Regions from separate parts of the Dorea sp. AM13-35 genome, predicted to be linked through region 2. Evidence: a T-box and tRNA genes for the amino acid it is inferred to sense, from the RefSeq annotation. Region 2 holds a T-box; the other holds one or more tRNA genes.

Region 1 (15,371 bases), on a different contig from region 2:
CACATAATCTGTCGACGAGATTGACTTTATATTACCTTCCGTATCTGCTACATGATACCAGGTCGGCGCAAGTGTTGTAAGCCCTTTACTTTTTGCTATCTTTTCAAGCACTCCGTTATTAGCGGAACTATTGGTTACATTGTGCCATGCCAGGTTAATCTTGTAATCTTTCTTGATACTGGTAAATTTCTGTTCGTTAAATTTTCTGGTTACATTCTTGGTCTCCGGTGTCCTGAGTGCACTGTCTTTCACATAGCCGATAAATCCGTCTTTTGTGCGGACTTTCTCCCATGATCCTTCGTTTTCAATAATCGTAACTGTATCATCTTTGCTGACCTCTGAAAGGATCGGACTCTTCACACCACCGCGGTAACGAACCTGAGTATCCTTCTTAACCTCGGCAACTTTCTTCTTGCCCCAGTCGCTGACGATCATTACACGGCTCGGATTGTCATATACCTCATACTCAATGTTTGTATATTGCTGAACAAAATCAAGCGCAATATAAGCTGTATTTCCTTCTGTCTTAACAATGACATATTTCTCGCTCTTACGTTCCTTGGACACCATATAGTCTTTGCTTCCGACCTCGACTGATACCATGTCCTTCGGCAGTGTATACAATAAAATATTCTCATTCGGATCCCAGTAAAATCTGCTGTTTACATAATCCCTGATCACATCATACTGCACATAGAGCTTTCCATCGGATATCATACCATGCGGATCCACGACCTTATTATTTACTGTGATCGCCACCTGGCCTTTCTTTTCTATTCCATAATATTTATTCAGATCCGCTTTCTCCTTGGAAGGGCTGTATTTTTTCCACAAAAATGTCCCTACAACGGCTACGATCAGTAATATCAGGACGACACTCATCTTAATGATAAGATTCCGCTGTCTTCTCCGTCTGGATTGCGGTTTTCTTCTTACCAGTCTTCTGTTTCCGGAAATCCTTGATCTTCCGGAATTTCCTGTTCTGCCGGAAATCCCTGGTCCTTCTGAAGCGCTACTTCTTCTGCCCGCAACTGGCGTTCTGGCACCATCCTTGATTCGTCTGCCTGTCAGTGAGCTGCCTTCCGGCTGCATCGGCTGCATATCTTTTTCTTCCATGCTGTACCTCCTGTCAGACCTTATTATAGCAAAACAGATGTGCCCCGTCATTATTTATTTGACAAAATCTAGTTTGAGGGGTATTCGTGTTCCGAAATTCGTTGATCCACGTTGTTAAAACACAGCTCCTTGATGTCTCCTTTTTCATTCAACACATAATCTCGCATATACACTGAGTCTTCCCGCATAATATGCGCCTGCACGACTTGCATAGGGCTTGCGGGCAGACCATTCAGCAATATATGAATCCCTTCTTTTTCATAATCTGTCAACTCAGAAAACAGACTATGAACCTGCTGTTCCTGATGGTCTCCCATGGATTCCTCCTTCTCAATGCCCGTTCCCATATAATAACTACGGCTGCATATACCAGAGACTCCAAAAGAAAATGCTGTAATTGTGATACACTTTTCTCCTCCTGCAGCTTAAACCAAAAGACAGTAAGGCATTGTATTCATTTACATAATAGATTGATGTTGATCTTAATTTCTGTGATAATGTCTGTCTGAAACGACGTTCGATAATGTTATTGATCTGTTGATAGTTTTGAAATAAAGATGCTATATCAGAAAAGTTAAAAAAATTTCCCTCCTTTGTTCTAAGAATGTAGCTATTCGGGAAAACTATCTTTTAGTAACGTCATTATAGCGGACAGCTTTTTAAAAAGCAAGTCCTTTTTTCATTTTATATTTATTTTATTTAACATACAAAAAATTCTATGCTATACTAAACTAGAAGGAAGTGATGAATATGAAGATTGAGAAAATAAGTGACAATCAGATACGTTGTACTTTAACACGTGCTGACTTGGCCGAACGCCAGCTTCAATTGAGCGAACTGGCTTATGGAACCGAAAAAGCAAAATCACTTTTCCATGATATGATGCAACAGGCAGCCTTTGAATTTGGATTTGAAGCCAACGACATTCCTCTTATGATCGAGGCAATTCCGGCTTCTTCCGATTCTATCGTGCTGATAATTACTAAAGTAGAAGATCCGGAAGAACTTGACACCAGATTTTCTAAGTTTTCTCCGTCACCGGCGGGTGAGAACGATACTAAAAAATCCGAAACAGTGAATAAGCTCGAAGGAGCAGAGACACTTCTGGACCTTCTTGGCAAAGTAAAAGAGAAGATGGATGTAGCCGAAAGCAGGGACAAGACAGATTCTCCGTCCGATGCACAGGCAACAGATTCTTCTGCCAGAACAGATTCTGCAAATGTAGCTTCTGCCACTGACGAGAACTCCGAAAGCAATGTAGCTGCTGAAGATTCTCCGGTAGCAAAGATTCGCTTGTTTTCATTTGCCACAATGGACAATGTGCTTTTAGCATCTCGTCTTTTGAACACGATGTACACCGGTTCCAACACCTTATACAAAGATCAGGCAGAAGACCTTTATATTCTGGCATTATCCCAGTCTGAACATTCTGCTAACGATTTCAACCGTATCTGTAATATGCTGACAGAATACGGTACTTCCGAGAAGACATCCGGAGTTATCCTTGCTTTTCTCGAAGAACATTGCGAAGCACTTGTTGCAGACAATGCAATCCAGCTGCTCGCAGCTATTTAATTGTACATCCCACAGATTACAGTTTGAATATGGAATTTTAAGCATGAAAAAAGCAGTTTTCGATAATTATCGAAAACTGCTTTTATATTCTGGCTTATTGTGCAGCCAGAAATGCATTAATCTTTTCTACTAATAAATCGCTGTCGATTCCGTGAACCATAGCAGCCTCAGCAAGACTTTCTCCCTGAGAAGCCGGGCAACCAAGACAGTGCATTCCAATCTCCATAAGGATCGGAGCTACCTCCGGGTTCATAGCAAGAACTTCACCGATTGTCATATCTTTAGAAACCTGTGCCATCATGACACCTCCTTTTCTCTTCAGTGGTATTTATTATATCCGTTTTTCTTCATCATGTAAACATTTTCAGGGGATTTCCTCGTGTAATTCCTCGTGTAAATTCCTCTTCTGGATATTCTCATTTCTTTCCGCTCCCATTGTATAAACATTTTCCTATAATTTACTATTAATATTTGACATCTTAAATGTCAACATTTTTGCCGAGTTTTTTCGACAAAAATCGAATTTTATTATAACTCCACAAAACATTCGTTCTTTTTTTAACATAAAATAATCCCCCGTTTTCGATGTGAATAATGTGGATAATGTGGATAAATTGCAACAAAGTACGATTTTTCCACCTTTTTTCAATATTTTGATGTGGATAACTTGGATAACTTTATTTCGTCGCTTTTTTCAAAATATGACATTTTTGTACAATTTGCTATTTCTGATTTTTTCCTTTACAGAACAAAAAAAAGGTGAAAGAAATTATTCATTTCTTTCACCTTTATTGTCTTACATTTTCATAATTTATAACAATCTTCTTACTGTTATAATATTAGCATAAGTAGCCGACAAGATTCCGATTCCCCGCGCCCGGTTAATCGCATTTACAATCTGCCCGTTTCCTTTATAAATTCCTACATGTCCATTATAGCAGATAACATCTCCAGGTCTTGCATTGCTGTAGCTGACGGCTCTTCCCGCACTGCGCATCTGAGACGATGTTCTTGGAAGTTGTATACCGAAATGCTTATATACCGACTGTACAAACCCCGAACAGTCAGCACCATGTGTAAGGCTTGTACCACCCCATACATAAGGATTTCCGATAAAACGGCTGGCATACTCCACAACCGCCTGTCCACTGCCTGCTCTGCCACCGTCCGCATCGTTCGTTTCGACTGTACTTGCTTCCCGCTGTTTTGCCAGGATTGCTTCTTCCTCTTTTCTGGATCTCGCATAATGAAATTTTTTCATCTCTTTTGCTTTTTTTTGGGCTTTTTTTCCTATTGTAATATATTGTGAATATACATATCCGGTTACATCACCAGATTTGATCTTCGTCCACTCTCCTACCGGACCTTTTATTTTCGCTGCATAATCCGGATAAAGCTTGCCGACCCACTTGCTTTGCTTTGTTGGTTCACTTCTTATATAAAGAAACGAATGAACATTCGCAAATGCCATATCTGAATACTCACCCTTCTCTGTTGGAACCAGATACTCTTTTACCTGTACTTTATGATCAGAAGCATCATAATCATTCAAAACTTCCTCTATCCCTGCACCGGGTAAAACAGAATCTGTATCCGCAGCCTGTACTTCCGGAGAAATTCCCATCACAAGGCTACTTATAGTAACTAAGAACAATCCTTTCTTAAGAACAGAATCCATAAACTCCCTCCTTTATGTTTTCTTATCTTTTGTAAATATTACAGAATTGTTACATATGTTACGTGATTATTATATCATCAAACGCAATCATGTCAACCTTATTTACGCTTTTTTAAGCTTCTATCACACTACAGTATTTGATATACTACGACATTTCCATGTAGTATTTTGTTACAAATTGTTACATTTTCAGATTGCTTGTTGACAATCTTGTATCATTATCTTATACTAATTATAATAATTATTACTATTATTGAAAGGAGATTGCTTATGGCTACATTAAAATATAGCAGGCAGCGAGAGTGTATCAAAGAATATCTTATGCATACAACGGAACATCCTACTGCAGATACTGTTTATGAGCATGTAAAAGAAGAATTTCCGCGCATCAGCCTTGGTACCGTATATCGCAATCTGAATCTTTTAGCCGACATGGGCGAAGCACTCAAGATCACTACGCTGGATGGCGGAGATCGTTTTGATGGATGTACGAAGCCACATTATCATTTTACCTGCACTTCCTGTGGTGCAGTCATTGATCTGGATATGGATGTAAAGTATTTCCACGAGATGAACGAAGCTGCAGGTAAGAACTTTGATGGCTTGATAGAATCTCACACAACATTGTTTTCTGGTATTTGTCCAGCATGCTTCAAAAAAGGCAAAAATTAATGAAAAAAGTTAATTTAATGATTGACATTTTTCAATAAGTATGGTAGATTAATATCAGTAACAATTACTAATATTGATATTGCAAAACACAATAAAAATTAATTATAAGAAAAGGAGATCAACATTATGAAAAAATTTGTTTGTACAGTATGTGGTTATGTTTACGAAGGAGAAGCTGCACCGGAGAAATGTCCAGTCTGCGGAGTAGGTGCTGACAAGTTCAAAGAGCAGACAGGTGAGAGAGAATGGGCTGCTGAGCATGTAGTAGGAGTAGCTAAAGGTGTAAGCGAAGACATCCTTGCTGATTTAAGAGCAAACTTCGAAGGAGAATGTTCAGAAGTTGGTATGTACCTGGCAATGGCAAGAGTTGCTCACAGAGAAGGATACCCGGAGATTGGATTATACTATGAAAAAGCTGCTTACGAAGAGGCTGAACACGCTGCTAAATTCGCTGAGCTCCTCGGAGAAGTTATCACAGACAGCACTAAGAAGAACCTTGAGCTCAGAGTAGACGCTGAGAACGGTGCGACAGCTGGTAAATTCGACCTTGCAAAACGTGCAAAAGCTGCAAATCTGGATGCAATCCACGACACGGTACACGAGATGGCAAGAGACGAAGCACGTCACGGAAAAGCATTCGAAGGACTGCTTAAGAGATACTTTGGCTAAGCTACAAGCCGAGTAAGGATAAAAATAAAGACGCTGGGAAAGGATGTACTTACATCAAATCCCAGCGTCTTTATTTTTAGGCTTATTGGGCGACAGCCCTACAGCGACGACGCGTTTTTCGCGTTGGAGCTGGCTCGGCGTAGCGCATTCCGAATGGCTTTACAATTTCATCGCTTTCGCAGAACTATACATCTGCATTCCCTTCACTTTCTTATAAGAAAACACCTTCACATAATATGTCTTTCCTGCTGCCGGCTTTTTCATAGAAGCAGATGTCTTCTTGGCAGATAAGGATACACTTTTCACACCCGAAACAAGTTTCGGATCCGTGCTGTACTGCACTTCATATCCTCCTGCACCGGATACTTTTTTCCATTTCACAGTCATAGAAGTCTTACTTCCGGATTTCTTTGTTATCTTTGGCGCTTTTGATGTTATTCCAGACGTCTTACCACCAACATAAACCTTTTTCTTTACACCACTCTTATATGTGTTCTGATAAATCTTTCCTTTTGCATCAGAAGATACAAATACTCCATATGGTACTCCGGAGATTGTATTTCCACTAATATTGGCTGTTGATTTTGTAATATGTACTGCATGCTCTTTTATATTACTGATCACATTTCTGGAAAGCTTTCCGCAGGTACTCTTATTAAACATCTGTACACCATGCTGTTTACAGCCGGAAATCTGATTATTTGTAATAATCATTGATGTACTGTAATTCTGTGTAAACACACCGCTTCGAGCCATATTTTTTATTATATTAGAATTTGTAGTAATTCTTTTTGATCCTAAATCTACAAATACGCCATCATATTTCTTCCTTCTTGGATCTTTAGCATAATAATTTTTTCCTGTAATTTTATTACCTGTTGCCTCACTATCCTGTACATCCATCATATGGATACCATGTCCGGCTGTAGTAATTACATTATTTCTTACTTTTACTCCACTAATATAATAATCTTTTTTCGGGATTGTTTTATTTTTCTTATCTTTTTCTGTAGTACTAACTTTTCTGCCGTAAACTTTAACTCCGCATACTTCATCACTGTATTTCGTATACTTAATCGTCATACGGTTGTTTTCAACAACCATTTTAGCATTATGGCGAACCTGTCCTTTGTAAACTTTCTTTCCATCAAAGATTGTAGACATTACCGAACTGGAAAGTGGTTTAAAATATTGAATTAACACACCACCGCCACAATTTTCAATGACATTATTTTTTATCTCACAGTTATAATATGTTAATGCAATGATTGCTTCTTCCTGTATATTTTTAAAAATATTTCCCATAATCTTAATATTTTCATGGTAAGCGCCATTAAGAAGAGTATGAGTACCTACTCCACGTGGTACATTCTGGAACAAACAATTCGTAACTTCCACATTTTTCATTGTTGTTCCATCCAAATATGTACTTTTATAAATAGATGTATCACATGGAATATCAAACTGCAAAGCTTCCTGTTTTAAATTGCCACTGCTTTTTCTCCTTGCCAGATCTTTGAACGTACATTTATTAACTTTCAGTCCATCAATTGCAGCAAGTTCTACCTGATGTGCACATCCTCCACCTGATACTGTTACATTTTCCAGTTTAATATTCTTTGCATGAAAAAGACGAATCAAAGAAGAATCACAATTGCTATTTCCGTACCATTTTCCACCTATAATAGAAATATTTTGGAATCCGCTATATCCTTTACAAGCTGAACTTGCATTAAAATCTGAATGTCCTTTATAAGTACCATTTGTTCCTGTCTCTATCATATTACTGGATGTTCTTGAATAAGTAAATGTTACGCCTTCCGTCAGATCCAGTGTCGTATTGCTGTAAATATGTAACGTGGAGCTCAGCTTATAGCTTCCTGCCACCACCTTTACTGTAACCGGATTGCTGTCTGTAGCTGTATCTCTTGCCTCTTTTAAAGCATTATCTAATTCCCTTGCTATATCAGATCCATTCTTTGCACTTACAGTAATGACACTGTCATCCGTCTCTTCTGCATCCTGTACTGCAATCTGATTCTCTGTATGAACTTTCTCCTGCGCCTGACTTTCTACCGGATTCATGCCAATCGTACATGCCATGGCGATCATTCCTGACAAAAGCACTGTAATTACTCTCTTCTTCATAAATACCTCCCAAATTACTACTTTGGAGTATATTATATCGCATTATTTCTGCAAAACCAATGTCTCAGACAATCTTTTTCCTGCTAGCGGATCTTCCCCGGATCGATCTTATTTTTCTTCAATTTTAAATATACAACTTCCCGAAACAATGCATATAGCACAGATACAATCGGAATAAATATCAACATTCCTGTAATTCCCATCAGACTTCCCCCGACACTAACCGCTGCAAGTACCCAAATAGACGGAAGCCCCACTGAATTTCCAACAACATGTGGATAAATAAGATTTCCTTCTATCTGCTGCAATACAAGAAACAGTACGATAAAAATAGCTGCTTTTGCCGGATTTACCATAAAAATAAGTAAAACTCCTATTCCACACCCAACAAATGCTCCAAATATCGGAATCAGTGCAGTAAATGCTATCACAATTCCTATCAGCAATGCATAAGGCAGACGGAAAATTGTCATTGCAACAACAAACATAGAACCTAAAATCACTGCCTCCAGACATTGTCCTGTCAGAAAACTGGAAAATGTCTTATATGTCAGAGAACATACTTCAATTATTGCCTCTGCACGTCCTTTTCGTACAAAAGCAAATAATACTTTTTTAGCCTGGATTTCCAGCTTCTCTTTTTGCAAAAGGATATAGATAGCAAATACAAATGCGATAAAAAATGTTGTGACTCCACTCACGATACTTTTTGCCGCTGTTATTGTGGAATCCAGCACACTTCCGGCACCATTTTTAAAGAAACCGATTCCGGTATTCATAATCTTATCCCAGTCAAATTCAATATTATTCACAATGTTCATAATTTCCTTATTATTGTGGAAAACTTGTTTTGCCCATGCCTGTACATGTGGAAGAAATATCTGAACATTTTTCCCTAGATTTGAAAAAGTATTTCCCAGTTGTGGAACTAAAACAAACATCACCGCAGCTACAACTCCAAATACAAAGATCAATACAAGAATCATACTACACGGTCGTGCTGCCTTTTGCATGTAGCGTTTTCCTTTTCTTTTATCCTCTGAAAATAAATGTCTTTCCACAAAATTCATCGGGACATTTAACACAAATGCAATTGCTCCGCCTAAAAGAAAAGGAATGAATATATTTAATCCTTTCAATAGCACTTGCAATACCATATTAAATTTCCACAAGCAGACAATTACAATTGCTGTAAACAAAATTAATTCTCGTATTTTTTTCATATTCTCCCGGTTTAATTCCATATAATTTCTTTACTCCTTATGTTCTTTACTTTTGCGCTCCTAAAATTTTCCTTCATTCCATAATCTCTTTTATACACACAATCTGCCACCGACACCTTTCTCCGAATGATAAAGCAGCTAACAGTGATATGAAAATTAAACTCGTCCCACACGAATTAATTTTAGTCCCTGTATAACCGGTAAATTAAGCAATGCCAGACCGTATACTATCAATAAATGCTGCCAGTCTAATGCTGCCACCTGGAAAATCCCATGTAATCCAGGGATCATTAATACTCCTGTGATCAATAGCAATCCCATTCCAAATGCTCCGATCAGATATGGATTATTAAAAAATTGCTTTGTAAATAAAATTGGTTTTCTGGATTTACAATTAAATCCATGTATCAGACGGCTGGTACACAAGATTCCAAATGCCATTGTACTTCCAAGCAGAGCGCCGCTCTCACTATAGCCAATAAAATATCCCGTCATCGTCATAATTCCAATAACCAGACCTTCTACACTTATATCTGTGAGAAATCTTCTATTCAAAATTGACTCCTTCATTGGTCTTGGTTTTTCTTCCATCACTGCTTTTGTGTGCGGCTCCAACCCCAGTGCAATTGCCGGAAGGCTGTCCGTAAGCAGATTGATAAAAAGTAAATGAACCGGTGCAAATGGGACTGGTAAATTAACAACAGATGCATATAATACCGAAAGAATTGCTGCTAAATTTCCTGAAAGCAAAAACTGAATGGCATTTTTTATATTCTGATAAAGATTTCTTCCATTTTCCACTGCCTTTATAATCGTTGCGAAATTGTCATCTGTAAGCACCATTGCGGCAGCATCTTTAGATACTTCACTTCCCGTAATTCCCATTGCAACTCCGACATCAGCCTGCTTCAATGCAGGTGCATCATTCACACCGTCACCGGTCATTGCAACAATATTTCCACGTTCCTGCCATGCACGCACGATCCGGATCTTATGTTCCGGCGAAACACGCGCATATACTGAAATTCCTTCTACAAATGTCCTCAGTTCTTCATCTGACATTTCTTCAATAACTGCCCCTTCACATGCCTCCGATTCATTTTTAATAATACCAATTCTTTTTGCTATCGCAGCAGCCGTCACTTTATGATCACCAGTAATCATGACCGGGCGGATTCCCGCTTTAATACACTCCTTGACTGCCTGTTTTGACTCCTGCCGTGGCGGATCCATCATTGCAATCAATCCTAAAAATACCAGATTATTTTCATCTTCTAAAGTAAGTTCTTTCTCTGCATCTAATTCTTTGTACGCAAATGCCAGCACACGAAGCCCTTCTCGTGAAAATTCAAGATTCTGTTTTTCAATATATAATCTGTCCTCCTCATTAATCAATTCCGGCTTTTCACTTCCATATTTTCGGATATGTGTAATTCTCTTTAAAAGAACATCTACTGCACCCTTTACATAAATTACATATCTTCCATCACATTTGTTTTCCGTTGACATCATTTTCCGGTCACTGTCAAATGGTATCTCCGATAATCTCGGACAGGCTTCTCTGACATCAGAAAACGAATATTCTATATACTTTTTTTCCTGCAGAACTGCGAGTAATGCCGTTTCCGTAGGATCTCCAATCTGCTCTCCATCTGTGATCATTCCATCATTACACAAAATGCTGGAAATCAACAATTCCTTTTCCGAATCATTTTCAAAATTGAGCTCAGACACGGAGATTCGCTTTGGATAAATATAATAGTCTTCTACTGTCATTTTATTTTGTGTTAAGGTTCCGGTCTTATCAGAACAGATTACAGAAACACTTCCAAGTCCTTCTACTGCCTGTAATTTTCTTATAATTGCATGTTCTTTTGCCATTTTCTGTGTACCAAATGAAAGAACAATTGTCACAATAGAACTTAAAGCTTCTGGGATTGCTGCAACCGCCAATGCTACAGCAAAAAGGAATGCATTTAAAATGTTATCCCCACGTAAAATGCTTAAAATAAATAATATTCCACATAATATTAAAATCATTATGGATAACTTCTTTCCGAAATCATCCAGATTCTTCTGTAATGGTGTCATTTTTTCAGAAGTATTCTTCAACAGGTAAGCAATCTTTCCCATCTCTGTATTCATTCCAATTGCTGTCACTTCATAACGTCCGTGACCATACGTCACAAAGCTTCCTGAAAATACCTGATTCGTCCGATCCCCGATTGCTGCATTTTCCGGAACATCTTCCAGATTCTTCTCCACCGACAGACTTTCTCCCGTCAATGCACTCTCATCTACTTTTAAGCTTGCCGTTTCTATCAATTTACCATCTGCCGGAATACAATCCCCCGCTTCAATAAGCACTTCATCACCTATCGTAACTTCTTTTGCCGGGATCTGTATCACCGCATGGTCTCTGACTACTTTCGCTTCCGGTGCTGACAATTGTTTCAGACTTTTTAAAGATTGTTCCGCTTTTAATGTCTGTACTGTTCCTAAAATGGCATTCATTGTAATAACTAGGAAAATAACTGCAGCACTCTCTGCATCACCCAGAATTCCGGATATTATTGCAGATATGATCAATATAATTACAAGAAAATCTTTAAACTGCTCCAAAAATAATATAATACAGCTTTTTTTCTTTCCCTCTGTCAATTCGTTCCATCCATATTTTTTTTGATTTTCTTTTGCCTGTTCATTTGTCAACATATTCATTCTACCTTTCCTGCAATAATATCTCTTTTAGTATTCACTCTTTTATGATGTTAAATGCTTTTCTTCATAAATTTCCTTGTCGTCATAACAGCGATAAAACACGCTCTGCGAGTTTTATTCGCTGATTAGCGGTCGTCAAATGCTGCCATGCAAGCATGGCGCATTTTCCTCGTCGCCATAACAAAAAAGAGACCTTATTGCATATAAAATATGCAATAAAAGTCTCACCATTTCATTACGACACGGATGATCACTCATCGTACTGACGACGTCGTAAACATCATTAATTGATGCCAGTTACTCCCTTTTATCATTGTGTTATTAGAATATACAAATTTTTTCTTTTTGTCAATAATAATTCTATAAACAATTATGCAGATTTTCTCTTGTTTGATTTCGTATATAAAAAAGAAGCAGTATTAAATTAATACTACTTCTCTCTCATTCCTATGAGCGTGCGGGGATTCGAACCCCGGACAACTTGATTAAAAGTCAAGTGCTCTACCACCTGAGCTACACGCCCGTACCAAATGTCTTACTAAGACAAATGCCCAGAGCCGGAATCGAACCAGCGACACGAGGATTTTCAGTCCTCTGCTCTACCGACTGAGCTATCTGGGCAGAATTGCGGGGGCAGGATTTGAACCTACGACCTTCGGGTTATGAGCCCGACGAGCTTCCAGACTGCTCCACCCCGCGATAATATTTAATTCTATCATTTTCATGATAAAGCCGATGATCGGACTCGAACCGATAACCTGCTGATTACAAATCAGCTGCTCTGCCAATTGAGCCACATCGGCACAAGCCATGTTGGCTAATGGATGGAGAAGGATTCGAACCTTCGAAGGCGTTGCCAACAGATTTACAGTCTGCCCCCTTTGGCCACTCGGGAATCCATCCATATCTATGGGACCAATAGGGCTCGAACCTATGACCCTCTGCTTGTAAGGCAGATGCTCTCCCAGCTGAGCTATGATCCCATATAAACGACCCAGAAGAGACTCGAACTCTCGACCTCCGCCGTGACAGGGCGGCGCTCTAACCAACTGAGCCACTGGGCCATATAAAGGTTATGTACCTTCAAAACTGCATATAAGAAATATTTCATCCTTTACCTATCACCTTGCTTGGTCATGCCCTCGACCGATTAGTATCAGTCAGCTCCATGTGTTACCACACTTCCACCTCTGACCTATCTACCTCGTCGTCTTCAAGGGGTCTTACTACTTACGTAGGGATATCTCATCTTGAGGGGGGCTTCACGCTTAGATGCCTTCAGCGTTTATCCCGTCCCGGCTTGGCTACTCTGCCATGACCTTGGTAGTCAACAGATACACCAGCGGCCAGTCCATCCCGGTCCTCTCGTACTAAGGACAGCTCCTCTCAAATATCCTACGCCCACGCCGGATAGGGACCGAACTGTCTCACGACGTTCTGAACCCAGCTCGCGTACCGCTTTAATGGGCGAACAGCCCAACCCTTGGGACCTACTTCAGCCCCAGGATGCGATGAGCCGACATCGAGGTGCCAAACCACTCCGTCGATGTGAACTCTTGGGAGTGATAAGCCTGTTATCCCCAGGGTAGCTTTTATCCGTTGAGCGATGGCAATCCCACTTTATACCACCGGATCACTAAGTCCTACTTTCGTACCTGCTCCACCCGTCGGTGTCGCAGTCAAGCTCCCTTCTGCCTTTGCACTCTTCGAATGGTTTCCAACCATTCTGAGGGAACCTTTGAGCGCCTCCGATACCCTTTCGGAGGCGACCGCCCCAGTCAAACTCCCCACCTGACATTGTCCCCCGACCTGTTTAAGGCCGCTGGTTAGAAATCCAATACTGCAAGGGTGGTATCCCAACAGCGACTCCGTAGCTACTGGCGTAACTACTTCTCAGTCTCCCACCTATCCTGTACATGCAATACCGAATCCCAGTATCAAGCTGGAGTAAAGCTCCATGGGGTCTTTCCGTCCTGGCGCAGGTAACCAGCATCTTCACTGGTATTTCAATTTCACCGGGTGCATTGTTGAGACAGTGCCCAAATCATTACGCCTTTCGTGCGGGTCGGAACTTACCCGACAAGGAATTTCGCTACCTTAGGACCGTTATAGTTACGGCCGCCGTTTACTGGGGCTTAAGTTCAAAGCTTCGCGTTACCGCTAACCTCTCCCCTTAACCTTCCAGCACCGGGCAGGCGTCAGCCCATATACTTCACCTTTCGGTTTTGCATAGACCTGTGTTTTTGCTAAACAGTTGCTTGGGCCAATTCTCTGCGGCCAGCTTTCACTGGCACTCCTTCTCCCGAAGTTACGGAGTCATTTTGCCGAGTTCCTTAACAATGCTTCTCCCGTCGGCCTTAGGATTCTCTCCTCATCCACCTGTGTCGGTTTACGGTACGGGCTTAAGTAAAACAATAGCGGCTTTTCTTGACGCATGGCTCACACACTTCCCTACTCTTTATTCGGTCCGCATCACGTCTTCAGATTGTACAGCGGATTTGCCAGCTGCACTCCTACCTCGCTTGCACCGGTCTTTCCATTCCCGGCTTGTGCTCTCCTCACGTGTCCCCACAGTTCTGTTTACTTAAGGTACAGGAATCTCAACCTGTTGTCCATCGACTACGCCTCTCGGCCTCGCCTTAGGCCCCGACTTACCCAGAGCAGATCAGCTTTACTCTGGAAACCTTAGATATTCGGCCGGAAGGATTCTCACCTTCCTCTCGCTACTCATTCCGGCATTCTCTCTTCGATACAATCCACAGCTCCTTATCGGTACTGCTTCGTCTCGTATCCAATGCTCCTCTACCAATCAACATTCGTTGATTCCTGAGCTTCGGTAGTGTGTTTCAGCCCCGGACATTTTCGGCGCAGGACCTCTCGACTAGTGAGCTATTACGCACTCTTTGAATGTATGGCTGCTTCTGAGCCAACATCCTAGTTGTCTTCGAAATCCCACATCCTTTTCCACTTAACACACATTTTGGGACCTTAGCTGCAGGTCTGGGCTCTTTCCCTTTCGACTACCCAACTTATCTCGTGCAGTCTGACTCCCATACATCATCTACGCGGCATTCGGAGTTTGATATTCTTCGGTAAGCTTTGACGCCCCCTAGGAAATTCAGTGCTCTACCTCCGCAAGACTTGTATGAGGCTAGCCCTAAAGCTATTTCGAGGAGAACCAGCTATCTCCGGGTTCGATTGGAATTTCTCCCCTATCCACACCTCATCCCCACCCTTTTCAACGGATGTGGGTTCGGTCCTCCATTGCCTTTTACGGCAACTTCAACCTGGACATGGATAGATCACCCGGTTTCGGGTCTGCTCCGACTGACTCTGGCCCTATTAAGACTTGGTTTCCCTTCGGCTCCATCCCTGTAGGATTTAACCTCGCCAGCCGGCGCAACTCGCCGGACCGTTCTACAAAAAGTACGCGGTTCCACATTTAAAGTGGTTCCACAGCTTGTAAACATATGGTTTCAGGTTCTTTTTCACTCCCCTCCCGGGGTCCTTTTCACCGTTCCTTCACAGTACTATGCGCTATCGGTCACTAAGGAGTATTTAGCCTTACG
Region 2 (15,371 bases):
AGAAGATTGCTTCACGGTATCCGAAGATGGATGAGCGGGAAGAGGCTTATCAGAAGCTGGTAGAAGAAAGAAGTACTTATCTCAGAAGTTATGCGAACCGGACATTTTCTGCGACAAACAGAGACAATGAAGCATATGACAGACTGCTGGATGAGCTGCAGTGTGAAGAATTAGAGACATTTAAGGATGCAGCAAAAGATCAGGCAAGGGCAGCAGTAGAGCATTTCAAAGACGATTTTATTTTTAAGATCCGCAGTGCCATAAGAGAAGCTTATCAAAGACAGGATGAGCTGAACCGCATTATCAGTAAGCTTGATTTCGGTAAAGATAAATACCAGTTTGTCATTACGAAGAACAAAGGACCGGACGGAAAATATTATAAAATGTTCATGGATGATTCGCTCCAGATCCATCCGGCGTCACTGGATGACGGTATGGAAAATCAGATGAATCTTTTCACGATGGAGCATGAGGAGCAGTACGCGGATCTGATGGATGAGTTGATCAGTATTTTCCTGCCGCCGGAGAATGCAACACCGGAAGAGCTGGAAGAAGCGAAGAAAAATATGGACAAATATGCAGATTACAGAACGTATTTATCCTTCGATATGCAGCAGATCGTGCATGGCGAAAAAGACATGAAAATCGGCTTGAGCAAAATGATCAAGAAAAATTCCGGCGGAGAAGGGCAGAACCCGCTGTATGTGGCACTTCTTGCCAGCTTTGCACAGATTTACCGGATTAACCTGTCTCCGAAAATGCACCGCAACCCTACAATCCGTCTCGTTGTGCTGGACGAAGCGTTTTCCAAGATGGACGCTGAGAAAGTGGCAAGCTGTATTTCGCTGATCCGCGGACTTGGATTTCAGGCGATCATCAGTGCTACGAATGACAAGATCCAGAATTATCTGGAGAATGTCGATAAGACATTTGTCTATGCCAATCCGAATAAACGGCACATTTCCATCCAGGAGTTTGAGAAGTGCGATTTCGATGAGTTGGTTGAGGAGTAAGTGCCTGTGATCAGGTGGCGAACATTTTCGCTGAGTATGGAAATCCGAACTCGAGTGTGATATGATAGTTAGCATATAATGAAATCAAGGGAGTATGATTATGAGTCAAGAGATTACAAATACAGCACCGATTGGAGTGTTTGATTCTGGTGTCGGCGGGCTGACGGTAGCGCGGGAGATCATGCGTCAGCTTCCAAATGAAAATATCGTTTATTTCGGAGATACGGCGCGTGTGCCATACGGAAGTAAATCCAAGGATAACATTATCCGGTTTTCCAGACAGATCATCCGTTTCTTAAAGACGAAAAATGTAAAGGCAGTTGTAATCGCCTGCAACACGGCAAGTGCGCTTGCGTTGGAAACTGTGCAGAAAGAGACGGATCTTCCAATTCTCGGCGTAATTGTTCCGGGAGCGAGAGCTGCTGTGCAGGAGACGAGAAATAACTGCATCGGAATCGTCGGAACCGAAGCGACGATCCGAAGCGAGACATATAACAAAGAGATCCATAAACTGAATCCGGATATCAAAGTCATCGGGAAACCATGCCCGCTGTTCGTACCGCTGGTAGAAGAGGGATTTGCAAAACACAGCATTACAAAAGAAGTCATCGACATTTACCTGTCTGAGATGAAGAAAACAGATATTGATACGATGATCTTAGGCTGTACTCACTATCCGCTTCTGCGTTCCAGCATCCGGGAATATTTCGGAGAGAGCGTACATATTGTCAATCCGGCATATGAGACAGCCATGGATCTTAAAAAAGTGCTGGCAGAGAACGGAATGGCGAATTCGTCTGAAGGAGAAGCGTCCTATGAGTTCTATGTCAGTGATGCGGCGGAGAAATTTACGAAATTCGCCGATTCGATCCTGCCTTATGATGTGACGACCACGAAGGAAGTCAATATCGAGGAATATTAAACAAAATAAAAAAATTTATAAAAAAGTGTCACGAAATACCGTTTCCGATTGTTACTTATAGTAGAGCAGTAGGAGCGGTATTTTGTTACAATTTTTTCAATAAAATTATAAAAAATTGTAACAAAAACAGAGTTTCAAACGTTGTAGTAGAAATGAAGAAACATTTACAGGAAACTTATGGAATTTCGGATATGAATTTAAAAGCAATTAGGCTTAACGAGATGGAGTGATGATTTATGTATGTATATCAGTTGACACATGTGAGAGGTGTAGAGATTAAAGTGATAGGTTACTTCGGAAGCTGGAAGAAAGCGCGGCAGGTGATGAAGAAATATCGTTCACAGGTACAAGGATTTAAAGACTATCCGCGGTGTTTCAAGATTAAGAAACTGCGAGTTAATCAGGATGATTTTTATTATGGATAAGAAGAACTATGTTCAAATGAAGAACGATGGACGGAAAAATTTCACACAGAATGACATACGGTTTAAACTGGATTGTTGAGATCAATGCAAGGGGATTTTACAATGGAGTAAAATCCCCTGCCAGATTAGATTAATTGTTGGCTGATAATGTAAAACCACGCAAAATCTCAAACGGCGCAGGTCCGATATCCAATACCGCTTTATGAAAACGTTGCTGCGAGAAGTGAGAATCCCATTTCTCGACAGCAGCTTTTTTTAATTCCAGAAATTCCAGAAAACCGACATAGTATTTCAGATAATTCGCCGGATCGGAAATGATGAGGTCATAAATTTCCCGGATGGAATCGGTGTCGGTAATGCCGTGGCTCCGGAAAAATGTTGTTGTCTCCGAAAGTCCCCATCCTTCATGGTGGATACCGATGTCGGCAAGGCTGTAGAGACCTAAAATGAGAGAAGTATTTTTTTGCGCCATGGCTGCATACGTTTTATCGACAGGCGCATAGTAATAGCTCAGCATTTCGCAGTAGGTCGCCCAGCCTTCGGTGTAGCCGCTGAAGCTGAAAATTGTGCGGATAGGATCTGGTTTTCTGGCGGCAAAATAAGTCGTCTGGTAGAGATGACCGGGATAGCCTTCATGCGCCAGCGTGGTGTAAAGGGACAGGTCATCCGGCAGATGCCCGCGGTTCAGATAAATTGTATTATTTTTTGTATCGTCAATGGCAGGAATCATATAAAAAGCCGGGCTTAAATATTCCTCCATTTCTTTATCTACATATTTGATCGTAATCTCGGTTTTGGCTGCTTTCGGAAAATCCTTTTTAATTTTCTGCTGCAAAGAAGCGAGAATGGAGTGCGGGTTGGTGTCGGAAAGTTTTGTCCCCTGAGTTTTGTAGAGATCGGAAGACAGGGATGAATTGGAAATATAATATTTTTTCAGCCCGGCAAGATCTTCTCTCATCTGGTGGATGATCAGGCTTTTTAATTCGGAAATGCTGCGGGAAGAACCGGTTTCTTCGGCAACGAGATGTTCATAATAACCGGCACCGCCCGGGTACTGGCAGAGACCACCTGTGTATTTTCCATTTCCAAGCAGATTTTGCAGACCTTTGATCAGATTCTGGTAGGCGGGAAAAACATATTTTTTTAGCCCGGATTCATTTTTCTGTATGCACTTGATCCGCTCTTTTTTCGAGAGAGACAGCTTGGAAATCCGTGTCTGGAATGTTGAGTAAAGATAATTATTTTCCTGTAAATTTAAAAATGACTCACATTCTTTTATGATCGCCTGCACCTGTGAGTCAGACATGAATAATCCGCGTTTTGCTTTGTTCGTTTCAAATTGCAATAATGAGTCAAAATACTCCGGAGTTTCGGCGAGCAATTTAAAATAAGTCTCTATATCATCGCGCGTGTGAAACTGATATTCAGACAGCAGAACCGGGAACTGTGCCTGCACACCGGTCAGCGAGGACAGCGGTTCTTCATACCACTGGTAATTGGCATTTTGTTTTGCGGATTGGAAGGAATATTGCAAAATGTCGTAAGTAATCTGATTTTCAGAGGATAATTTTCTGCGATTGAAAGTATGTAAGCGGGAAAGCGCATTTTCCGCAGCGGCACAGGACGCTTCCGGATCGATATTGTAAGAGCCAAGCGATATGTTCTCTTCCTGTATGCCGTAAGCGGACGGATTTTTTAAAGTGTAATGCAGCGAAAGCGTGTTACCGGATAATTCCTGCCGGAACAGCTCACGCGTGTAAGTGCGGAATTTGGAATTTGCGGTCTTGACCGGAGCGGAAAAAGGCAGGGACTGCGGCAGCAATTGAGACAGGGATGCAGGCAATAAATGCAGCGCGAGCCAAGCGGTAATAATTATAATGGGAATAAAGAAATAGAAACGTTTACGGAATAGTTGTCGGAACATAAGAAACCTTTCGGAAGGAAGACATTATTACTAGAGTATATGCAGAGGAAGGGGAGAATATCTTTTAACCTTTTTAATCGTTAATCGTCTCAATGACTTGACACAGGCACGCTGATTATGCTACGATTTCATGTATTGGAAATATGTTAATCATATGAGCAAACACAGTGAAGAAGAGAGTACATTTTCCGTACATTTTACAGAGAAGTTCCGGCAGGCTGAGAGGAACAGATGAAGGAAGATGGAAGATGGCTTCGGAGTGGGATGGCTGAGCCGCGAGGTTAGGTCATGAAGGGATCGCCCTTTACAGCGGGAGGTGTTACATGCACCCGGTAAGGCTGCTGTCGTGAGGCAGAAGCGAACAGAAGTGGTAACGCGGGATATCCCGTCTTCTCTGATTTTTCAGTTTTTGAAAAATTGGAGATTTTTTTTTACCAAGGTCATAAGTCATGCTGTCACACTGTGCTTGCACAAGGGTGACAGCATGACTTCATGACCTGCCCCGCAATGAGGATAAAAGCATGGCGAAGCCAGGCGATATCCGAATTGCGGGTAGAATTGCGGGAGTGCGAAAGCACGGAGTAATCCGAAGGTAAAAAAATGTTGAAGTCATCACACTGTGCTTGCACAAACTCATAATTATCTAAAAGCAAAAGGAGAGGAAAACATGGATAAACCAAAATATTATATTACAACAGCGATTGCCTATACTTCCGGCAAACCGCACATTGGTAATACTTACGAGATCGTACTTGCAGATGCGATCGCAAGATATAAGAGAAGTCAGGGCTATGATGTATTTTTCCAGACAGGAACAGACGAGCATGGTCAGAAGATCGAGTTAAAGGCAGAAGAAGCAGGTATTTCACCAAAAGAATACGTTGACAAAGTTGCCGGAGAAGTAAAAGAAATCTGGGATCTGATGAACACTTCTTATGATAAATTTATCCGTACAACAGATGAAGATCATGAGAAACAGGTACAGAAGATTTTCAAGAAATTATACGATCAGGGAGACATTTATAAAAGCTCTTATGAAGGACTTTACTGTACACCATGTGAGTCTTTCTGGACAGAATCTCAGTTAGTAGATGGCAAATGCCCGGACTGTGGAAGAGAAGTAAAACCGGCAAAAGAAGAAGCTTATTTCTTCAAAATGAGTAAATATGCAGACCGCCTGATCGAGCATATCAATACGCATCCGGAATTTATCCAGCCGGTAGCAAGAAAAAATGAAATGATGAACAACTTCCTTCTTCCGGGACTGCAGGATCTGTGTGTATCCAGAACTTCATTCTCATGGGGAATCCCGGTAGATTTCGATCCGAAACATGTTGTTTATGTATGGCTGGATGCGCTGACAAACTATATCACAGGAATCGGTTATGACTGCGACGGAAATAATTCTGAGCGCTTTAATAAATATTGGCCGGCGGATTTGCATCTGATCGGTAAAGATATCATTCGTTTCCATACTATTTACTGGCCGATTTTCCTGATGGCTCTTGGTGTGCCGCTTCCGAAACAGGTATTCGGACATCCGTGGTTATTACAGGGTGACGGTAAGATGAGTAAATCCAAGGGAAATGTATTATATGCAGATGAACTGGTAGATTTCTTTGGCGTAGATGCGATCCGTTATTTTGTACTGCATGAGATGCCATTCGAAAATGACGGAGTCATTTCCTGGGATCTGCTCGTAGAGCGTATTAACTCTGATCTTGCAAATACATTAGGAAATCTGGTAAACAGAACGATTTCCATGACAAATAAATATTTCGGCGGCGTTGTTACAAATAAAAATGTGACATTAGATGAAGAAGGTGCTGCAATCGATGCAGATCTGAAAGCAGTTACAGAGAACACACCGAAGAACGTTGATGTGAAGATGAATGACTTGCGTGTAGCAGATGCAATCACAGAGATTTTCACACTCTTCAAACGCTGTAACAAATACATCGATGAAACAATGCCTTGGGCACTGGCAAAAGAAGAAGACAAGAAAGACCGTCTTGAAACTGTTCTTGCAAATCTAATCGAAAGTATCAAGGTTGGTGCAGGATTACTTTCATCCTTCATGCCGGAAACAGCAGAGAAAATCTTCGCACAGTTAGGTGACGGAAAAGTTACAGACAAGCCGGAGATTCTGTTCGCAAGACAGGACATCAACGAAGTGCTGAAGAGAGTAGAAGAACTGCATCCACATGTAGAAGAGAAAGAAGAAGTTTCTGACGAGGAAGTGATCGATATCGAAGCAAAACCAGAGATCACATTTGAAGATTTCGGTAAAATGCAGTTCCAGGTAGGAGAAATCATTTCCTGCGAAGAAGTGAAGAAATCCAAAAAACTTCTCTGCTCACAGGTGCGTGTCGGAAGCGAAGTAAAACAGATTGTTTCCGGAATCAAAGCACATTACAGTGCAGAAGAGATGGTCGGCAAGAAAGTTATGGTACTTGTAAACTTAAAACCGGCAAAACTTGCAGGCGTATTATCTGAAGGAATGTTACTCTGTGCAGAAGACGCCAATGGCAATCTGGCACTTGTATCACCAGAAAAAGATATGCCGGCAGGTGCTGAAATCTGTTAATATTTAATTGGGGACGGGGATTTTCTCGAAAAGCCCCGTCCCCAATTAAATTATCCCACGGATGTGGATAAATAAAATGTGGAAAAGGAGACAGAATTGTGGAAAAAATTAGAATTGGTATTGTAGGATATGGAAATATTGGACGTGGTGTAGAACAGGCAATCGCGCGTAACGATGATATGGAACTGAAGGCTGTATTCACAAGAAGAGATCCGAAGACAGTTTCTATTAAAACAGAAGGCGCAGAAGTAAAACATTTTGATGATATGGTATCTATGAAAGAAGATATCGATGTTATGGTTCTGTGTGGTGGTTCTGCAACAGATCTGCCGGTTATGGGACCGGAAGTTGCTAAGAACTTCTGTACTATTGACAGTTTTGACACACACGCAAAGATTCCGGAGTATTTTGCAAATGTGGATGCTGCAGCAAAAGCAGGAAACAATGTAAGTATTATTTCTGTTGGCTGGGATCCGGGAATGTTCTCACTGAACCGTCTGTATGCAGAATCCATTCTGGTACAGGGAAGCACTTATACTTTCTGGGGAAAAGGTGTCAGCCAGGGACACTCTGATGCAATCCGCCGTATCGAAGGTGTAAAAAATGGTATCCAGTATACTGTACCGATCGAGGCTGCAGTAGAGAAAGTAAGAACCGGAAGTGAGCCGGAGCTGACAACAAGAGACAAACATCTTCGTGAGTGTTATGTTGTTCCGGAAGAGGGAGCTGACTTAAAAGCAATCGAAGAGGCAATCAAGACAATGCCAAACTACTTCGATGAGTATGATACAACTGTAACATTTATCACAGAAGAAGAGTTAAAGAAAAATCACAGCAAGATGCCACACGGTGGTTTTGTTATCCGCAGCGGAGAGACAGGAACAGAAGGAAATAAACACGTGATCGAATATTCTCTGAAATTGGATTCCAACCCGGAATTTACAGCAAGCGTTCTGATCTGTTATGCAAGAGCAGCTTATAGACTTTCCAAAGCCGGAGAGAGCGGAGCAAAATCTGTATTTGACATCGCACCGGCAATGCTGTCACAGAAGACACCGGAAGAACTCAGAAAAGAGTTACTGTAAGATGATGATTTTCGATACGCATGCGCACTATGATGATGAGCAGTTTGACGCAGACAGAGAAGAATTGCTGATGTCCATGGAGGAAAATGGTGTCGGCACGATCGTCAATGTGTCGGCAACTTATGAGTCCTGTGCACGTGTGACAGAAATGGTGAAAAAATATCCGTTTATGTATGCCGCAGTCGGCGTACATCCGGATGAAGTCGGTGCGTTGGACGAAGAGAAACTTGTACGGATGGAAGCGCTTTTGGATCAGAAAAAGGTTGTTGCCGTCGGCGAGATTGGACTGGATTATTACTGGGATCATGAATCTCATGATCTGCAGAAAGAATGGTTTATCCGTCAGCTTGAACTTGCACGTAAGCATAATCTTCCGGTGTTGATCCACAGCCGGGAAGCTGCGGCAGATACGATGGAGATCATGAAGGGGCATGCGCAGGGGTTAAATGGTGTGATTCACTGCTACTCCTATTCCAAAGAGATGGCAAAAGAGTATGTGAAAATGGGCTTTTACATCGGCATCGGCGGTGTCGTTACTTTTAAAAATGCGAAAAAAGTAAAAGAGACAGTCGCAGAGATTCCGCTTACTTCAATCGTGCTGGAGACGGATTGCCCGTATCTTGCACCGGAGCCTTTCCGCGGCAAGAGAAACCAGTCTGCATATATCCAATATGTAGCGGAAAAGATTGCAGAGATCAAAGAGATCTCATATGAAGAAGTTGTTGCACAGACAGAGAAAAATGCACGTGCCATGTATGGTCTGGATGCATAAAGCATATGCACGCATCATGTATGGTCTGGATGCATAAAGCATATGCACACGTGCCATGTATGGTCTGGATGCATAAAGCATATGCACGCATCATGTATGGTCTGGCTGCATAAAGCATATGCACACGTGCCATGTATGGTCTGGATGCATAAAGCATATGCACGCATCATGTATGGTCTGGACGTGTAAGACATTATTTGCAATGAATCAGCGATAGTGAACTTTATTAAGTACAAATAAATTAATTTTATGAAATCCAACCAGGAAATTCCCGGTTGGATTTTTGCTACCTGTTTTTCTACATTTCTATATGTATTTCGCTATATTTTAATTTTTCCATATATTTTCGGAGTTTTCTTTATATTTTCTTAAGACTATTTTCGATTTTGGGTATATCATTAAGACAAAACTTATTGTATAATTAGAAAATACCTAAAATTCAGGGAGAAGTGAGAAAATGGTAAAACCAGATCTGGGAAATCCGCAGAATACAATTGAAGTATTACAGAAATATAAATTTAATTTTCAGAAGAAGTTCGGACAGAATTTTCTGATCGATACACATGTGCTGGATAAGATTATTTATTCCGCAGAGATTACAAAAGAAGACATGGTGCTGGAGATCGGACCGGGGATCGGAACGATGACACAATATCTGGCAGAGGCAGCCGGCAAGGTCATTGCGGTTGAGATCGATAAAAATCTGATTCCGATTCTTGCGGATACACTGCATGAATATGAAAATGTTCAGATTATCAACGAGGATGTTCTGAAGCTTGATATTGCGAAGATCGTAGAGGAGCAGAACGGAGGAAAACCGATTAAAGTGGTTGCGAATCTGCCATATTATATTACGACACCGATCATTATGGGACTTTTTGAAAATCATGTTCCGCTTCAGAGCATTACGGTCATGGTACAGAAGGAAGTGGCAGACCGTATGCAGACCGGACCGGGTAACAAGGATTACGGTGCTCTGTCACTGGCGGTGCAATATTATGCAGACCCGTACATTGTTGCAAATGTCCCACCGAACTGCTTCATGCCAAGACCGAAGGTAGGCTCAGCAGTTATCCGTCTGACAAGACATGCCGAACCTCCGGTGGAAGTAGAAGATGAGAAGCTGATGTTTGATATTATCAGAGCGTCTTTCAACCAGCGTCGGAAGACACTTGCCAATGGTTTGAAAAATGCAGGCAAATGGGATCTCCCGAAAGAAGTGATCGCAGAAGCAATCGAGACGTTAGGCAAAGGCGCAAGCGTCAGAGGAGAGGCATTATCACTGGAGGAATTTGCAAGACTGAGCAATGAAATTTATAATTATCTGCATAATCGTATATCGTGAAGCTTATGCTTCCTGTTTATGCTCATATCGGGGCGGGCCATTAAGTCATAAAATCACTCTGGTGTAATTGCATTGTGGTTTCTGACATCATATAAATGGTAAATAACAATAAATTTGTTGCAGAAAAAAACAATTGTGGATTGAAAAACAAAGATATTAACAAAGAAAGGATGATGCGCATGGAGAAAAAAAACAAATATGCACTGTTCGAGATCACACCGGAGATTGAGCATTTCGCAGAACTGTGTGAGAAGAATACGACAATAGAAAAAGACCTGTACAGCAAATACGAAGTAAAACGCGGACTCCGTGATGTGAATGGAAAAGGAGTACTTGCCGGCCTTACTAATATTTCCGATGTCTGTGCGACTAAGATCGTGGACGGCAAAGAAGTTCCGTGTGCAGGTAATCTGTATTACCGTGGATATAACATCAAAGACTTGGTGCGTGGATTTTTAGAGGACGGACATTTTGGATTTGAAGAGATCGCATATCTGTTGTTGTTTGGCGAGCTTCCGAATATAAAAGAGTCGGAGATGTTCCATGAGACACTCGTAGAGCGCCGGACATTGCCGCCGACATTTGTGCGTGATGTCATTATGAAAGCGCCGAGCCAGGACATGATGAATACGCTGGCGAAATGTATTTTGAATCTGTATACTTACGACCGCAAAGCGGATGATACAAGTATCCCGAATGTATTAAGACAGTGTCTGAACCTGATCAGCCAGTTCCCGATGATGATGGTGTACGGCTATCATGCATATAATTACCGTATGGGCGATGACCTGTTTATTTACGCGCCATCACCGGATCTGTCTACTTCTGAAAATATTCTGATGATGCTCCGTGAGGATCGTAAATACACAGAACTGGAAGCGAAGCTCCTTGATATGGCTCTGGTTCTGCATATGGATCACGGCGGTGGTAATAACTCAACATTTACGACACACGTTGTAACTTCTTCCGGAACGGACACTTATTCAACGATGGCAGCAGCGATGGCTTCGTTAAAAGGACCAAAACACGGTGGTGCGAATATCAAAGTAACGAAAATGTTTGAAGACATGAAAGCGCATGTATCAGACTGGGAAGATGAAGATGAAGTACGTCAGTATTTAAATGATCTGCTGGAGAAGAAAGCATTTGACCAGAAAGGTCTGATCTACGGAATGGGACATGCAATCTATTCTGTTTCAGATCCGCGTGCAGACATTTTCAAAAAATTTGTAAAACAGCTTGCAGAGGAAAAAGGCTGTGAAAAAGAATACGGACTGTATGCGCTTGTAGAACGTCTGGCTCCGGAAGTGATCGCACAGAAGCGTAAGATTTACAAAGGTGTTAATGCCAATGTAGATTTTTACAGCGGACTGGTTTACAGTATGCTGGATCTTCCTCCGGCACTTTACACACCGATTTTTGCGGCGGCACGTATTGTCGGCTGGAGTGCACACCGTCTGGAAGAGTTAAAGAATGCGGATAAGATTATCCGTCCGGCGTATAAGCCACTGGCTTCCTACAAAGAATATGTAAAAATGGAAGATCGTTAGGAGAAGGAAGTTGATATAAAATGAAGAAAGATTTCAGCTTTTTAAGTGCAGAAGGGAAGACGCGCTCACATGGAATCATCTGGATTCCGGAAGGTAAAGTGCGTGCGATCCTCCAGATCTGTCACGGAATGGTAGAATATATAGACCGCTACGATGAATTTGCCAGATACTTAAACGGACATGGTTATCTTGTGATCGGGCACGACCATCTGGGACATGGAAAGACTGCAGCAAAGCCGGAAGAATACGGACATTTCCCGGAAGAATACGGTAACGATTATGTAATCGGAGATATCCACAGAGTCCGCAGAGTCGGTGAGAAGAATTATCCGGATCTACCATATTTTATGCTGGGACACAGTATGGGTTCATTTCTGCTTCGTCAGTATCTGACGATGTATGCTGACGGACTTGCCGGTGCGATCATCATGGGAACCGGTGAACACAGCATGGCGGAATTGAACATGGGGCAGAAGCTCTGCAAAGGGCTTGCGGCAGCAAGGGGCTGGCATTATCACAGCCCGCTTGTGCATAAGATGAGCGTTGGTAATTATAATAGGAAATTTCATCCGGCAGTAACAGCAACAGACTGGATCAGTTCAGATCTGGATGTGCGCAGAAAATACGAGAAAGATCCACTTTGCTCTTTCCAGTTTACGGTTGGCGGTTATTATCAGATGTTTGAAGGAATGAAAGTGCTTGCCCGCAAAGAGAGCATAGAGAAGATTTCGAAGGATTTGCCGATATTCTTTGTATCCGGTGCAGACGATCCGGTTGGAGATTTTGGAAAAGCAGTACAGAAAGTATATGACAAGTACAAGAATGCCGGATTTGAAAAAGTAGAGATGAAGCTGTATCAGGATGACAGGCATGAGATCCTGAATGAAACAGACCGCAGTCAGGTATTTGAAGATCTGTATTTATGGATGGAAGAAAATTTATCACTTTAATTAAGTAAAACCCATTGACAAAACTAATGGGTGAGCATAAAATGTAGGTGAAATTAATAGAGCGTACAGGACGAAGGCGTCACAAACATGAGTTTGTGCGCCTTTTTTAGTGTAAAAAGGTCAGGAGAAGGAGGAATTTACAATGAAAACTTTAGGTTATTACAATGGCAAATACGGTGAACTGGATGAGATGACAATCCCGATGAACGACCGTGTCAGCTGGTTTGGAGATGGTGTATACGATGCAGGTCCGTCCAGAAATTATGAGATTTTCGCAATTGATGAACATATCGACAGATTCTTTAACAGTGCGGGACTTCTGGACATTAAAATGCCGGTAACAAAGCCAGAGTTGAAAGAACTCCTTCAGGAAATGGTAAATAAAATGGATACAGGTAATTTATTTGTTTACTATCAGGTCACAAGAGGAACCGGTATCCGTGATCATGCATATACAGAGGGTCCTGGAAACTTATGGATTATGCTGAAACCGGCAGAAATTTCCGATGGAACGAAGCCAATCAAGCTGATCACAAGAGAAGATACACGTTTCTTCCATTGTAATATCAAAACATTGAACTTAATTCCTTCTGTAGTTGCGACACAGAAAGCAAAAGAAGCCGGATGTCAGGAATGTGTATTCTACAGACCGGGTGGACGTGTAACAGAATGTGCACATAGTAATGTCCATATTATTAAAGATGGCAAACTGATAACAGCACCGACTGACAACCTGATTCTTCCAGGTATTGCAAGAGCACATATTATCAAAGCCTGCAAGAAATTGGAGATTCCGGTAAGCGAGACACCGTACACACTGGATGATTTGTTCAACGCAGATGAAGTTATCGTATCCAGCTCCAGCAACTTATGTCTGCATGCAAATGAGATCGATGGCAAGCCGGTTGGCGGAAAAGCACCGGAACTTCTGGAGAAGATCCGTGTAGCAGTTCTGGATGAATTTTACAAAGCAACAGATAAATAAATGAGAAGGTGAAGTCATGGGAGAAATAAAATATATGCCGGCAGGGGACCGGGCGCTGGTTGTGGAATTTGGCAATCAGATCGATCCTGCGATCAATGACAAAGTACATGCGCTGGCAGCGAGAATTGCAGAAACTCGGATTCCGGGTGTACAGGAAATGGTACCAACGTTTCGCTCTCTGATGATTTATTATGATCCGGCAATTACCTCTTTTGAAAATGTAAGGAAGCAGACAGCAGAGCTGACCGGACAATTGATTGGGAAGACAACAGAGAAGAAACGGATTTTAAAAATTCCGTGTTGTTATGGCGCAAGATTCGGACTGGATCTGGCAGATATGGAAAAACATACCGGACTGGATCGTGACGAGATCATAAAGATCCATAGTTCCGTTGATTATAAAATTTATATGATGGGATTCCTGCCGGGATTTGTTTATCTTGGTGGTCTGGATAAACGAATTGAAATGCCAAGACTGAAAAGCCCGCGCGTAAGGATTCTTCCGGGGGCTGTCGGCATCGGCGGCAATCAGACAGGAGTCTATCCGCTGGCTTCACCGGGAGGATGGAGACTGATGGGTGGTACACCGGTTGATTTCTATGATCCGTACAGAGAAGATCCGATCCTCTGTAAAGCAGGAGAATATATCCGTTTTGTACCGATCACGATTGGCGATTACTACGATATCCGCCACATGATCGTAAAAGGAGAGTATCAGGTAGAGGTTGTGGAAGAAGGTGATGAAGGATGTCAGTAAAAGTTGTTATTCCGGGACCGCTTACAACAGTACAGGATGCGGGCAGATACGGATATATGAATTCCGGTATCGGGACATCCGGAGTCATGGACGAAGTTTCTTATAAGAAAGCCAATTATCTTGTGGGAAATGAAAACGGAGAAGCCGTACTGGAAATAACTTTGTTCGGCGGAACGATGGAATTTACGGAAGATGCAGTCATTGCTGTTACAGGAGCAACAATGGACGTAAAGATAAATGAGGAACCGACAGAAATGTACCGTGCATACCAGGTGAAAGCCGGAGATATCTTATCTCTTGGAATGGTGACTGCAGGTTGCAGAACTTATGTAGCTTTCGCCGGTGGTATTGATGTTCCGGTTGTGCTCGGAAGCCGTTCAACAAATCTGAAGTGTAAGATGGGTGGTTACGAAGGAAGGGCGCTGGCAGCCGGAGATATTTTTGAAATTGGCAAAAATGGCAGAAGTTATGAAGCACTGAAAGACCGGATGGCAAAGCCGGATGTATATACATCACCAATCACTGTCCGTGTAATCGAAGGACCGCAGGAAGAGTATTTTACCGAGGCGGGAAAGAAAACATTTTACAATGAAACGTATACGATATCTGATCAGAGTGACCGGATGGGCTACCGGATGGAAGGTGCACCGATTGAAAGTGTAAACGGAACGGATATTATTTCCGATGGAATTGCACTTGGTTCCATTCAGGTTCCGACAAATGGAAAACCAATCATTCTACTTGCAGACCGGCAGACAACCGGAGGATATGCAAAGATTGCTACAGTGTGTTCTTTTGATATCCCGAAACTGGTACAGGGCAAGCCGGGGGATCAGGTGAGATTTCAGAAAATTTCGTTAGATGAAGCAGCAAAGATATGGAAAACAGAAAGCGGGGAAAGGTAAAGATGAGTGAAGCAGTAAATTACAGTGATTTGAAACCGGCAGAGGTCAGAAGACTGATCCGAGAAGGGAAAATAACATGTCCGACATCTGGTATGTGTGCGGGATATGCACAGGCAAATCTGGTTATCCTGCCAAAGGATCTGGCTTATGA

What was found. The T-box of region 2 lies ahead of metG (methionine--tRNA ligase). A T-box ahead of a tRNA ligase gene usually reads a tRNA of that ligase, here a tRNA-Met.
Region 1: it encodes a tRNA-Met, which carries the amino acid that the T-box ahead of metG (methionine--tRNA ligase) is inferred to sense. The anticodon was not compared.

Annotation. Positions count from the first base shown of each region.
Region 1 is NZ_QUCZ01000003.1:278,575-293,945, forward strand. It holds gene DW152_RS05645 (glycosyl hydrolase family 18 protein) at 1-1,116, opposite strand, end outside; gene DW152_RS05650 (hypothetical protein) at 1,185-1,433, opposite strand; gene DW152_RS05655 (adaptor protein MecA) at 1,867-2,691, shown strand; gene DW152_RS05660 (DUF1858 domain-containing protein) at 2,786-2,992, opposite strand; gene DW152_RS05665 (C40 family peptidase) at 3,503-4,369, opposite strand; gene DW152_RS05670 (Fur family transcriptional regulator) at 4,640-5,041, shown strand; gene DW152_RS05675 (NADH peroxidase) at 5,168-5,710, shown strand; gene DW152_RS05680 (right-handed parallel beta-helix repeat-containing protein) at 5,870-7,858, opposite strand; gene DW152_RS05685 (AI-2E family transporter) at 7,942-9,102, opposite strand; gene DW152_RS05690 (cation-translocating P-type ATPase) at 9,238-11,796, opposite strand; tRNA gene DW152_RS05695 (tRNA-Lys) at 12,253-12,325, opposite strand; tRNA gene DW152_RS05700 (tRNA-Phe) at 12,351-12,423, opposite strand; tRNA gene DW152_RS05705 (tRNA-Met) at 12,428-12,501, opposite strand; tRNA gene DW152_RS05710 (tRNA-Thr) at 12,533-12,605, opposite strand; tRNA gene DW152_RS05715 (tRNA-Tyr) at 12,624-12,705, opposite strand; tRNA gene DW152_RS05720 (tRNA-Val) at 12,713-12,785, opposite strand; tRNA gene DW152_RS05725 (tRNA-Asp) at 12,793-12,866, opposite strand; partial or broken rRNA gene DW152_RS05730 (23S ribosomal RNA) at 12,933-15,371, opposite strand, start outside.
Region 2 is NZ_QUCZ01000005.1:123,497-138,867, forward strand. It holds gene DW152_RS07265 (ATP-binding protein) at 1-1,013, shown strand, start outside; gene murI (glutamate racemase) at 1,114-1,935, shown strand; gene DW152_RS07275 (DUF7336 domain-containing protein) at 2,172-2,360, shown strand; gene DW152_RS07280 (DUF885 domain-containing protein) at 2,491-4,182, opposite strand; T-box leader at 4,443-4,680, shown strand; gene metG (methionine--tRNA ligase) at 4,904-6,871, shown strand; gene DW152_RS07290 (diaminopimelate dehydrogenase) at 6,970-7,956, shown strand; gene DW152_RS07295 (TatD family hydrolase) at 7,961-8,728, shown strand; gene rsmA (16S rRNA (adenine(1518)-N(6)/adenine(1519)-N(6))-dimethyltransferase RsmA) at 9,186-10,073, shown strand; gene DW152_RS07305 (citrate/2-methylcitrate synthase) at 10,253-11,623, shown strand; gene DW152_RS07310 (alpha/beta fold hydrolase) at 11,644-12,573, shown strand; gene DW152_RS07315 (aminotransferase class IV) at 12,716-13,558, shown strand; gene pxpB (5-oxoprolinase subunit PxpB) at 13,575-14,315, shown strand; gene DW152_RS07325 (biotin-dependent carboxyltransferase family protein) at 14,306-15,220, shown strand; gene DW152_RS07330 (putative hydro-lyase) at 15,223-15,371, shown strand, end outside.